DNA from 2 places in the Synechococcus sp. CB0205 genome. Region 1 is predicted to be linked to the other one. Evidence: riboswitches for the same ligand, from Rfam matches in the RefSeq annotation. Region 1 holds a riboswitch; the other holds the start of a gene.
The links. Region 1 has a riboswitch for cobalamin ahead of CB0205_RS0106805 (HupE/UreJ family protein). Riboswitches for the same ligand answer to the same signal wherever they lie in the genome.
Positions count from the first base shown of each region.

Region 1 (6,378 bases):
AGCAGCGGCAGCTGCCCCTGGATCAGCTGCGCGCAGAGCTGCTCCGCTGGCTGGAGGAGCAGCCGTGATCCAGCGGCTGAGGGGGCTCTCTCTGCCTGGGGGCGCCCGGCTTTGGGTGAGTGCGGCGAGCTTTGCTTTTGTTCTGACGGCTGTGGTCTCCCATGGCAGCCAGCTCTTGCAGCTCAGCCTGGATCGTCAGTCCTGGCTCTGGCTCGCCTTGGGCCTCGGGCTGAGTGCCTTGAGCCTGGTGGTCAATGGCTTGGCGTGGGGAGTGGTCCTGCGCTGGTTCGGAGCGGCACCGCGCTGGACGCCTGTGCTGCTGCTCTTCCTCGAGTCGAATCTGCGCAAGTACCTGCCAGGTGGGGTGTGGCACCTGGTCACGCGGGTTCGGGCCCTGCGCGCTGGTCGACCCTGCCGCCAACCCCTGAGTGGTCGGCAGGCCCTGGGGACCGTCCTGCTGGATCCGCTCTTGATGGCGGCGGCGGCCTTGGCCCTGGTGGCCCTGGGGGGAGGGCTCGGGCTGTTGGGCCTGCTGCCTCTGCTGGCCCTGGTGCCGCGTTGGTTAAACCCTCTGCTGGAGGGTCTGGAGCGCCGCCGCGCCCAAGCCCTGGAGGTTGATCCCGCCGGCCTGACCCCAGGGAGCCTGCGCTTGCCGGGCTATCCCTGGCTGCCCCTGCTGGCGGAGTTGGTCTTTGTTCTCTGCCGCTTTGGAGGCTTCGCCTGCTGCGTTCAAGCCTTTGACCTGAGCGTTCAACTGAGCTGGTGGGGCTGGTTGTCCGGGTTCGCCCTGGCCTGGACGGCTGGGCTGGTGGTGCCTGCTGCCCCTGGGGGGCTGGGGGTATTTGAGGCGGTGCTCGTGCTGCGCCTGGCGGTGTCGGTCCCCGAGGCCCCCCTGCTGGCGGTGGCCCTGAGCTACAGGCTCGTGGTGTCCCTGGCGGATTGTCTGATGGCCGCCGCTGCCCGCCGGGACCTGGCGGCGCTTCGCAACAGTGGGTATTGTTGAGAAGTGCCCTGAGAGAGCGTCTTGCCCGCTGGTCCCGTCTCCCCGGTGCAGGCCGATGCCTTACGCAGCTCGCTGCATGACCGCGGACAGCGTCTGACGCCCCAGCGGCAACGGGTCTTGGCCCTGTTTGAGCGCCTGGGCGAGGGAAGTCATCTCAGTGCTGAGGAGGTGCATCAGCGCCTGCTGAAGGCGGAAGAGCGGGTCTCCCTGGCCACGGTGTATCGCACCTTGCGGCTACTGAGCTCGATGGAGCTGCTCTGCGAGTTGGAGCTGCCCGAAGGGGGCCGGCGCTTTGAGCTGGCCAGTGATGAGGCGCACCGGGACCACCACCACTTGGTCTGTGCCCGCTGCGGACACACCGAGGAGTTTGAAAGTGAAGCGGTGCTTCAGGCCGGCGGTGAAGCCGCGGCTCTACATGGCTTTCAGCTGCTCAACTGCGTCTTGAACGTGCGGGCGCTTTGTCCCGCTTGTTCCCAGCAGGAGGACGAGGTTTGATCAGCGGCGGTTGACCCGGACCGGCACGAGCGACGGTTGCATCAAACCGCCGCCGCCGTTGTCATCGTCCGAGTCGGTGGCGAGCCAGAAAATCAGACCGACGAGCCCCAGAACCGTTGTGAGTGCAGTGAACTCGGCCATCCGGGGGATGCGGTTCGACACACCATAACGGCGTTTTTCGCTTCTGCTGTCGCGGATGCTGCAGCTCAGAGGGGTGCAATCGCCAGCAGGCCGCCCGCCAGAACCAGCAGCCCGGCCCCGAGGCTGGCCAGCTTGCGGTCAAACCGCTGACTCAGCCAGGCGCTGCCGCCCACCACCGCAGCGGAGCTCAGCAGGGCGCCAATCCACCAGAAGGAGCTGCCACTGGACTCCAGGCCATGGAGCATGGCGTGCAGGGCGACGGCCCCGCCAACGGCGAGGGCCAGGATCGAACGACCGCAGTGACCGCGCAGCACCAGAACAAGCACGGCAGCAACAGCCGAGATCGCCAGTGCTGCAAGCACTTCAGCCCCGGGCAGTTGCCCGCCAAAGCTGCCAACGATCGAACCCAGCAGCGCGCCAGCAACGGCAGTGGTCAGCAACGGACGCCCGGCCTGGGCAACACAGAGACCGACGGTCACCAGCATCAGCAGGTGATCCAGTCCGAGCAGGGGGTGAAGGGCGCCACCCATGACGCCATGGTCGGCGCTGCCATGGGCACCGGCCGGGAGCATGGAGAGCAGGCTCAGTCCCAGTCCAGCTGCAGTGCTGCTCAGCAGCGATCGGGTCAGTTTCGAGTTCATGGCAGATCCGGTCCGCGCCGGTGCTGAGGTTGGGGGGGTGAGGGCGGCGAGCGTTCTGACTGAGGAGCGGGCGCTCCCATCACAGCTGCGGGACAGTGCCGGAATCGCACCGGACTTTCCTCGTTGCCTTCCTGGGCTGGGTCCAGGAAACCGCTGTTCGGATTATCGCTTCAGGAGAAGCCCTTGCCGGCATCTTTGGCGACGCAGGCCTGAAGTTGCTTGCGGATCTTGGCGTGGTCGAGGTTTTTGCCGATCACGACCAATTGGTTTTTGCGGTCGCTGGGCTTGCTCCACTCGCTGTCGTCGATGGAAAAACGCTTGCCGGCCAGGTGGAAGACGTGGCGCTTGCTGCTCTCGTTGAACCAGAGGATTCCCTTGGCGCGGAAGACACCCGCAGGCAGCTGGTTGTCGAGGAAGTTCTGAAACTTCCGCAGGGAAAAGGGCCCCTCGGCATTGAAGGAGAGGGAGGTGAATCCCTCGATGGCGAGGTGATCCGCGTGGGAATGGTCGTGGGAGTGCCCGTGGTCGTGACTGTGATCGTGTGAATGACCGTGGTCGTGCTCGCAGTTGCTGTGGTCCTGGTGGTCGTGGGAATGATCGTGGTCGTGCTCATGGACGCAGTGACCGTGGTCGTGGTCGCAGTCGTCGTGGTTTTGCTGCGCAGCCACCTTGTCGCTTTCGAAGAGGCCCACGCTGAGCAGCAGCGGCAGATTGACCTCCCCTTTGACCGAGCGCAGGATCCGCGCATCGGTTTTGATCTCCCGCAGCTTGTCTTCCACCGCAGTGAGGCGCTCCTCGCTCACGAGGTCGCACTTGTTCAGCAGAAGGATGTCCCCATAGACCACCTGGGCCCGGGCCACCTCCCCATCGAGGATCTCGTCGCTGAAGTTCTCAGCATCGACCAGGGTGATGATCGAGTCGAGCCGGGTCTGATCCCGTAGATCGCTGCCGAGGAAGGTCATGGCCACCGGCAGCGGGTCAGCCAGTCCAGTGGTCTCCACCACCAGATAGTCGACCGGATCTGGGCGATCGAGGATCCGGTAGACGGCGTCCAGCAGCTCTCCATTGATGGAGCAGCAGATGCAGCCATTGCTGAGTTCGACCATGTCCTCGCCAGTCGCGATGATCAGGTCGTTGTCGATGCCGATTTCTCCAAACTCGTTGACCAGCACAGCGGTTTTGACGCCCTGCTGGTTGCTGAGGATGTGGTTGAGCAGCGTGGTTTTTCCTGCGCCAAGGAAGCCCGTGAGGATGGTCACGGGAAGCCCGCTAGGGGCCTGTTCCATCAGGCTGCTGCTCATGGTGAAGGCGGCTTGCTGCGGCTGGGATCGATCCCCTCAGTCTGGGACGTGGCCTGCAGCTTTAGACGCTGCTCAAGCCACAGGCCTTCAGATAGGCCTGGTCGATGGTTTGGCTTTCGGCTGAGCTCGTGAGGTCCTTGTAGGTCTTGGCGGCAGCCTTGGCTTCAGCGCCATCGCCATCGGAGAGGGCATCGAGCATCGCGTTAATCACGCCGAGCTCCTGTTGCTCGAGCTTGAGGTAGGCCGCTTGGGCGCTTTTGCAGGGGCCATCCTTGAGATCGGCCTGAATGCTCTGCAGAGCGTCGGTGTAGCTCGTGGCGGTCGCCCGGGTCTGTTTGATCAGGGCCTCATGGTCGTGGTCATCTTCAGGATCAAAGCGATCCGGAGAGAGCTCGATCGCGGCCAGGAGATGGCCTTCCAGGGCTGTGATGGCACCCTCGTTGTAGGCATAGACCTCTTTTTGTGGGCCGCTCATTGCCGTTGGGTCTGCGCTGGGTGATTGGCAGGCGGCGAGGGCAAGGAGGCCTGCAGCGATCAATCCGGCATGGGCACCAGAACGTTTGAGGAATCGCATCAATAAGGCAAAGACAGTCCCATCCACAGCCTGGTGATCGGATCGCGGCCTGGCAACGACCCATGCTGGCATTGAGAGTGAGAACTGTTATCATTCCCTTGGTTGCTCAGTGGCTTTGGTTCGCTGTTCTCTGCTCTTTGGTGGCGGGCTCGTGGCGGCCGGCTTGGCTGTGATGGGTGCTGGGTCGGCCGCCGCTGCGCAGCCCGTGGTCGCGGCGAACGGGATTCTTTGCGACCTCGTCCGCACCGTGGCCGGTCCCACCGTTGCGGTGGCCTGTCTGGTCCCGGACGGCGCGGACCCCCATGACTACCGACTCAGTGCCCGGGATCGCGCATCCATCCAGTCGGCTTCGGTGGTCTTCCTGAATGGCTACCGGCTGAGTCCGGCGCTGGAGCGCCTTGGCCGGCTGAAGCGGACGGTCAAGGTGGCGGAAGTCGCCGTGCCGTCCAGTCCTGGTCGCGATCCGCATGTCTGGCACAACCCTCTTCAGGCTGCGGCGATGGCCAAGGTGGTCTCTCGGCAGCTCAAGAGTGACGTTGCTCCCTCGGCGCGGGGCTCCATTGATGCGCGCGTCGCGCGTGTTGATTCCGTCTTGACCCAATTAGACCGTTGGGCTGCGGCCCAGTGCGCGACAGTCCCTAAGGCTCATCGCGTTGTCCTGACGGAGCATGACGCGCTCTCGTCGTTGGCCAGGCGTTATCAAATTCGTTATGTGCCGTTGATGCGGTCATTCGCATCCGGTGGTCCGCTGCGTCCCAGCAGCCTTCGAGAGATTTCTCAGGCTGCGCAAGCGTCGGGGACCAAGGTTTTGTTTTCAGAATCGAAAGCAACCTCGAAAACATTGCGCCGCATCAGCAAGACCTCGGGTTTGCCTGTTTATGGGCAGCCGCTTGTTGTCGATGGCGTGGCAAAGGGAAAGAGTTATGTGGCCACCTTTGTGTCCAATGTGTGCACCTTCGTGAATGCTCAGGGAGGTCGTTGTGACCGTTCATCTGGAGACCGGATCGCGTCACGCTGGAAGGCGATCTAGTTCTTCACTCCAGGCCCTCCTTTTAATCCAAATCGTTCAATTCAATGGTTGTCTCTTCGGCCGTGGCTTGTTTTAAGCGTTTGTCATGGGCGACAGGTTGCGCCCTGGCTCTGTCGATGCCGGCTCTGGCGCACGGTGGACCGGGGGGTGAAGAGCTCAAGCCAGGTGAATACAAGGCCTCTCCGGTGATCACCATCGAAGGCCATGGCGGGCTGGAGAACAACATTCAGGGGCAACCCAGGCATTACGCCATCGATGGTCTCTTTGGGGCGGTTCTTGAGTGGGGGCTCAGTAACGAGGGCAGCTTTGCGATCGAGGCGGCCATTGGACCTGCACTGGTCTGGGGTGAGGCCGAGCACTTCTACGGGCAAGTCCATGTCCATGGGCCTGAAGAGGTGCACGAAGAGGATGAGCATCACGATGAGGGCCATGCCGAAGAAGGCCATTCAGAAGAGGTCGTGACATCGGCCAGCCCCTGGAGGCGTACGGATATCAAGGGTTACCTCTCTGCTCGCTATCAGCCCAATCAAAACCTAAGTATCCAGGCCACTTGGAAGCCGTACTACATCACGCGGACGCAAGATGACGATCAGCTGGGCTTGCGTAATGAGTTGCAGGCAGGCGCGATTTATGCCTTTGGCGATGGTGATGTCAATTTCGCCTTGGGCGATGGTCTGGAGAACGTTGTCGATGGCCTTTTTGTCTCGGCCAGCAATCACTCGGGCTGGGACAGCGACGGGACTTATCTCGGTAATTACACCGACACCTGGGCGGGATTCGGTTTTAACTATGACCAGCTCAATGTGACCCTCTCAGGCGGTCCACGCTTTTATACCCCTGGTCGTTACGCGAATCTTCCGCAGCGTACGGATTGGGGTGGTGAGATTGAATTCGAATATCCCATCAGCGAGAACGTTGTCGCTTTTGCCCACTGGGAGGCCGTCTATAGCTCCCAGGCCGGTGAAGGCTGGGGTGTTGGATTCCAGCATCACGTCGGGACTGGCGTCACTCTTCGCTTTTAGGGGGAAGTCCAGATAGGTTGATCTCAAGAGGTTGGACCGCTGTGCTTCGCGTTCAAAACCTGTGTGTGCATCGCGGTCCTCAACTGGTCCTTGAGGATGTTTCCTTCCATATCAAGCCCGGTTCGTTAACCGCCTTGGTGGGGCCGAATGGTGCGGGCAAAAGCACCTTGC
Region 1 is NZ_ADXM01000042.1:25,186-31,563, forward strand. It holds gene larC (nickel pincer cofactor biosynthesis protein LarC) at 1-68, shown strand, start outside; gene CB0205_RS0106790 (lysylphosphatidylglycerol synthase domain-containing protein) at 65-1,003, shown strand; gene CB0205_RS0106795 (Fur family transcriptional regulator) at 1,025-1,498, shown strand; gene CB0205_RS16310 (hypothetical protein) at 1,499-1,639, opposite strand; gene CB0205_RS0106805 (HupE/UreJ family protein) at 1,705-2,280, opposite strand; cobalamin riboswitch at 2,308-2,450, opposite strand; gene CB0205_RS0106810 (GTP-binding protein) at 2,451-3,581, opposite strand; gene CB0205_RS0106815 (hypothetical protein) at 3,643-4,155, opposite strand; gene CB0205_RS0106820 (metal ABC transporter substrate-binding protein) at 4,265-5,185, shown strand; gene CB0205_RS0106825 (hypothetical protein) at 5,302-6,207, shown strand; gene CB0205_RS0106830 (metal ABC transporter ATP-binding protein) at 6,249-6,378, shown strand, end outside.

Region 2 (6,378 bases), on a different contig from region 1:
CCATCGACCCCACCGGTCGCTGGGTCACAGGCCCGTTCGGGGTGGGGCATCAGGCCGAGCACATTGCCCTGGGCATTGGTCAGGCCAGCCACGTCGGCGACGGAGCCGTTGGGATTGCGGCAGTAGCGCAACACCACTTGGCCTTGGTCCTCAAGGGCCTTGAGGTCATCGGGAGCGGCCTGGTAGCGCCCCTCTCCATGGGCGATAGGGAAATTCACCACCTCGCCGCTGCTGTAGCCCTGCAGCCAGCTGCACTGGCCCGGCTCAACGCGAAGATCCGTGGGCTCGCAGATGAAGTGGAGTTTCTGGTTACGGGTCAGGGCGCCTGGCAAGAGGCCCATCTCGGTCAGCACCTGGAAGCCATTGCAGATTCCCAGCACGCGACCGCCGCGCTTCGCGAAGGCCGCGACTTCCTCCAGCACAGGGGCGAAGCGCGCAATCGCTCCGCAGCGCAGGTAGTCGCCGTAGCTGAATCCGCCTGGAATCACCACGGCATCAAGACCACTCAGATCCCGCTCCTCATGCCAGAGGAAGCGGGTTTCGATGCCCAAACAGCCCTGGGCTGCCCACTGGACATCCCGGTCACAGTTTGAGCCGGGAAAAACAACGACACCAAGGGTCATGGCTCAGGCTCCAGCGCTGGAGTCGTCCTTGAGCTCGAGGGTCCAGTCCTCGATCACGGGATTGGCCAACAACCGGTCACTCAACAGCTCCAACTGCTGACGGGCGGTCTGGGCGTCAGGAGCCTCCAGCTCCACCTCCACGGCCTTACCGATCCGCAATTTGCCGATGCCATCGACACCCAGGCGTGAGGCAGCGGCTCGGGTGGCTTCACCAGCGGGATCGAGCACGGAGGGCCTCAGGGAGACCAACACACGGGCAGAGAAGACGGGCACCTGAGCTCTAGGTGGGGTTTGTTAAATCTTGGCAGGCCGGCTGACGCTGGACCCGGCTGTGGTCAGGTTGGAGGGGGTCCTAAGGGGTCGCCGTGGATCGCTTGCCGCTGCTGACTGGGCTGCTGACAGCCTGGGCACTCCTCACCACCCAGGTCGCCAAAGGGGAGGAACCCTTTTCGCTTCCGCTCGAATGCCAGCTCGAATCGGCCCGTTGGCAGCCCTGCACGCTGACCGTTGAACGGCTCGGGGAGCACTGGTGGCTCCAGGTCGGTGGGCGCCGACTGGACTTTCACCACGACGGACGTGGACAGATCGAACTTCAGGAGGCGGCAAGAGAGCCCCGGCTTGTTCAGCCCCACTGGAGAACTGAGCAGGCCCTCTGCTGGGGGGGCATCTGCGCCAAAGGAGCTTTGCCGCTGGACTAGCCCAGACCGGCGATCAACTGATCCTTCAGGGCTGAACCCTTGAGGGACAGGCCCAGGGCGACAAGCTCCAGACCGTCGTCGTTGGGGCGCTCCAGCCGCGAACCGCTGTCAAACCAACACTCCAGACGCGGGCCAACCGCCTGGATCTGCAGCGGGTGGGTTTTACCAGGAAGCCAAGCCCGTCCTTTGAGACGGAGCAGGCCTTGGTCTGTAATGCAAGCCGGCAACAGGGCTTCGAGCTGGGCTTTGTTGGTCACTCCCTGCCACCGGAAGGCAACCGACTCCATCGCCACGTGGGTGTGGTCATGGTGATCGTGATCGTGGTCGTGGTCGTGGTCGTGGTCGTGGTCGTGGTCGTGGTGATGATCGTCGTCGTGTTCGGGGCGATCGAGTCCCATCAGCAGAGCCGCTGGGACGTCGCCGCGGGCCATGGGCAGAACAGACACGCCGCTGCGGACCTGGTCGCTCAAGCGGCAGCGGAGACGGTCGACGGCCTCCTCGCTTAAACAATCCGCCCGGCTCATCAGCACGAGATCGGCGGCCTCGAGCTGATCGTCGAAGAGCGCGTTGATGTCACTGAGGTGATCCAGGCTTGGATCGGCCTGTCGTTGGGCCTCGAGGGCACTGGGATCGGCAACGACACTTCCGCCACTCAATGCCTCACCGTCGACAACGGTCACCACGCCCGTCACACGGGTCTTGGTGCGAATCTCAGGCCAGCGGAAGGCCTGCACCAGGGGCACGGGCAGGGCGAGGCCACTGGTTTCGACGACGATTCCATCGAGTTGGTCAGCGCGCTGCAGCAACTGCTGCATGACCGGCAGAAACTCGTCCTGGACGGTGCAGCAGAGGCAACCGTTGGCCAGCTCAACGACCCGTCCGTCGAGCTCATCCTCAGGGCAAAAGCCGCAGCTGCGAATCAGATCGCCATCGATCCCCACCTCACCAAACTCGTTCACCAGAACGGCAAGCCGCAGGCCACTGGAGACCAGCAGCTGACGCAACAGTGTCGATTTACCAGCGCCAAGAAACCCGGTCACCACCGTGACCGGGAGGCGTGATGCGGGTGCCACAGTCATGGTCAGGCGACGAGCGCGGTCCAGGTGAAGGCGGCGCCGATGCCGACCATCACACCGGCGAGGAGCTGTTTCTGGCTCAGCGGGAGCTCCTGGCTGAAGCGACGCAGGCCAACGAGGGAGAGGGTCAACAGAGCGCCTTGGCTGAGCAACAAACCCAGCAGGTAAAAGGCAATGGGGGTGGACTCCCAGCCAATCACCGAGGCGCTGAGCACATAACCGTGCAGAGCGAAGGCGGGAATTAAGCTGAGGGCAGGAAGACGGCCCACGATCACGAGGCCCTCGACCACCAGGGAGAGGGAGACCAGTGCCTCGGCACCAGGCAGACCGGGCAACCAAAGACCCAGTGCCGTGGCGCTGAGGCCCACCAGCAGCAACGCCATGGTCCAACGCATGGAGCGTTGAAAGCCGACCAGGGCCAGGGCAATCAGAAAGAGCAGATGGTCAGGCCCCAGCAGCGGGTGGGCCAGACCACTGATCAATCCACTCACCGGTGAGGGAACCAGCGCCATGGACTCCATCGGGTGATGGGCCAGAGCTGGCGCGGCAGAGAGGGAAGCCAGCAGGAGCGCAGGGGCCCCGAAACGCTTGAACATCAATAGGACTGGTCCGCGCCAGGTGATTTATGGGAGTGAACCGGCGGGCGTTCTGACTGGAGCCCTGGGGACAGGACTCTTCACAGCTGCGGGACAGCGCCGGAATTACACCGGACTTTCCCCGTTTCCTCCTCGGGCTGATCCCCCGAAGAACCGGAGCACTGAGCCTAAGCGCTGATTAACGACAGGCCAGGCTTTCGCGGGTATCGACACCCGTACGTGGATTGACGCCGCTGGCCCGGGCACAAAGGGCCTTCTGCTGCGGAAGGTCCAGAACCGCGTCGGTGAAGTCCGTGCCTTCGATGACCGCGCCGGTGAACTTACTGTTCATCAGCATCGCGTTGCGAAAGACCGCACCGCTGAGGTCAGCGTTGTCAAAGCGGGTGGCGAAGGCCACGGCATCCTCGAGATCAGCCGCCGAGAGGTTGGCGTTTTGCAGATTGGCGGTGTTGAACACGGCCCCGCGCAGGTCGGTCTCACTGAGGTCAAACCCCTCCATGGAGGCTTTTAGAAACTCCTGCTGCTGAAGGTTTCGGCCGTGCATGTCCGGTTGCAGGTCCTGAGCGCTGCGCTGACCACGTAGTTCGGGGGCGGTAATCGCCAAGGCCGGGGAGGCCACTGGAAGAACAGACGCCAGCAGCAGAACAACGCCGAGGGCGAGGGTGCTCAGTGAGCGGGCCACGAGCAACTGAACGAGCGCAACGAGGTTCCGCACTGCAGCTTTAACTTGGGCGCTCAAGTTATTGCAGGCGGATACCGGAGCGCGACCGATGAGCAAGACCCTTCGGGTGGTGGTCCCTCCCCATCCCCTCATTGGCCATTGGCTGACCGTGTTGCGGGATCGAGAGACCCCTCAGCCCCTCTTTGCAACGGCCATGGCCGAACTGGGTCGATGGTTGACCTATGAGGCCATGCGGGACTGGATTCCTTACCAGCGGGTGCAGGTGCAGACACCACTGGCCCAGACGGAAGGGACCATCATTGACGGTTCGATTCCGGTACTGGCTGTGCCGATCCTCCGAGCTGGATTGGGGCTATGGGACGGAGCCAAGTCGGTGATCCCTAGCGCTGCCGTCGCCCACATGGGCCTGCAACGGGATGAGGCCAGCGGTCGCTGCCGGTGTTACTTCAACGGTCTTCCGGAGACCATCCCCGCCAATGCAGGGGTGCTGGTCTTTGAACCCATGGTGGCCACTGCTGGAACGCTCCTGAACGTGCTCGAACAGCTGGAGACCAAGGGGGTGACTGGCCAACGGGTGCGGGTGATCTCCACACTTGCCGCCAGTCCCGGGTTGAAAACCCTCGGTGAGCGCTACAGCGATCTGACCATCTACACCGGCTGTATCGACGCCGAGTTGGACGATCAGCAGCGCATCGTTCCTGGCTTAGGTGACGCTGGCGACCGTCTGTATGGCAGGCCGCAGTCAGGCTTCGTAGGCTGAGGCAACTTCAAAGCAGGTCCACGCGATGTCCAACCGAGACGGCGGTTCAGGTTCTCTGAGCACCCTCTTGGTTGGTGCTGTGATCGGTGCCGCTGGCTTTGCCTGGTGGCTGTATTCCGAGGCTGAGCGGCGCCAGCAAAACACCCTGCAACAGCGAAGCCTGCGCCTAAGTCGGCTGGCCGATCACGACGATCAAGCCTTTGACCCCAACAGCGACCGCCCGGTGGTCCGGGAGGTTGAACTTCAGGACAAGGTTCAAGAGCTCAACCAAGCGATCGAAGACGTTCGCAGGCAGCTCGAGGGGCTGAGCCCCCAGAGCTGACAGGGCTCCTCGGTAGGTTGCTGGGAAGACAACCCCGCAGCCATGCTTCGCTCCGCCGCGATCACCCAGGGCATTCAGCGCTCCCCCAACCGCGCCATGTTGCGGGCTGTCGGTTTTGGAGACGCTGACTTCAACAAACCGATCATCGGCATCGCCAACGGCTACAGCACGATCACGCCCTGCAACCTGGGCCTCAACGATCTGGCCCGCCGGGCTGAGGATGCTGCTCACGCGGCGGGTGCCATGCCCCAGATGTTCGGGACCATCACCGTTAGTGATGGCATCTCGATGGGCACCGAAGGGATGAAGTATTCCCTGGTGAGCCGCGAGGTGATCGCGGATTCAATCGAGACAGCCGTGAACGGTCAGAGCATGGATGCGCTGCTCGCCATCGGCGGCTGCGACAAAAACATGCCTGGGGCCATGCTCGCCATGGCTCGGATGAATATCCCCTCGATCTTTGTCTACGGCGGCACGATCAAACCCGGAAAGCTCGGCGCCTGCGACCTCACCGTTGTGAGTGCCTTTGAGGCGGTGGGTCAGTTCAGCGGCGGACGGATCGACGAGCAGGAGCTCACGGCCATTGAGAAGAACGCCTGCCCTGGCGCCGGCAGTTGCGGCGGCATGTTCACCGCCAACACGATGAGTGCGGCCTTCGAAACGATGGGCCTGAGCCTGCCCTACAGCTCCACGATGGCGGCAGAAGATCCCGAAAAAGCCGATAGCGCCGCCCGCAGCGCGGAGGTGCTGGCTGAGGCGATCAAGGCCAACATCCTTCCCCGCGATCTGATGACCCGCGAGGCCTTTGAAAACGCCATCAGCGTGATCATGGCCGTCGGAGGCTCCACCAACTCCGTGCTCCACCTCCTTGCCGTGGCCCGCACCGCTGGCGTTGATCTCTCGATCGATGACTTCGAGACCATCCGCCAACGGGTGCCCGTGATCTGCGACCTCAAGCCCAGCGGCCGCTACGTCACCGTGGATCTCCACCAGGCCGGTGGCATCCCCCAGGTGATGAAGCTGCTACTGGATGCCGGTCTGCTCCACGGCGATTGCAAAACAATCGAGGGCAAGACACTCAAACAGGTGCTCGCCGATGTTCCCGCGGTGCCCCCAGCCGGCCAAGACGTGATCCGGCCGCTGAGCAATCCGCTCTACGCCAAGGGCCACCTGGCAATCCTCAAAGGCAACCTGGCCGAAGAGGGTGCCGTGGCCAAGATCAGCGGGGTGAAGAATCCGGTCATCACCGGCCCCGCCCGCGTGTTTGAAAGCGAGGAAACCTGCCTGGCCGCCATCCTCGATAAGCAGATCAACCCAGGCGACGTGGTGGTGGTGCGCCAGGAGGGTCCCGTGGGTGGCCCCGGCATGCGCGAGATGCTCAGCCCCACCGCCGCGATCGTGGGCCAGGGCTTACTGGATTCCGTGGCCCTGATCACCGATGGACGCTTCTCTGGTGGCTCGTTTGGCCTGGTGGTCGGCCACGTGGCGCCCGAGGCGGCCGTGGGCGGAACCATCGGTCTGGTCCAGGAAGGCGACAGCATCACCGTTGATGCCAGCCAACTGCTGATCCAACTGAATGTTGATGACGCCGAACTGGCCGCCCGCCGGGCCGCCTGGAGCA
Region 2 is NZ_ADXM01000050.1:51,055-57,432, reverse strand. It holds gene purQ (phosphoribosylformylglycinamidine synthase subunit PurQ) at 1-623, opposite strand, end outside; gene purS (phosphoribosylformylglycinamidine synthase subunit PurS) at 627-896, opposite strand; gene CB0205_RS0109940 (hypothetical protein) at 989-1,321, shown strand; gene cobW (cobalamin biosynthesis protein CobW) at 1,318-2,400, opposite strand; gene CB0205_RS0109930 (HupE/UreJ family protein) at 2,403-2,993, opposite strand; cobalamin riboswitch at 3,018-3,166, opposite strand; gene CB0205_RS16370 (pentapeptide repeat-containing protein) at 3,172-3,708, opposite strand; gene upp (uracil phosphoribosyltransferase) at 3,764-4,435, shown strand; gene CB0205_RS0109915 (hypothetical protein) at 4,461-4,757, shown strand; gene ilvD (dihydroxy-acid dehydratase) at 4,800-6,378, shown strand, end outside.
Region 2: it holds a riboswitch for cobalamin, as region 1 does, so the genes downstream of both, CB0205_RS0109930 (HupE/UreJ family protein) here and CB0205_RS0106805 (HupE/UreJ family protein) in region 1, are expected to answer to the same signal.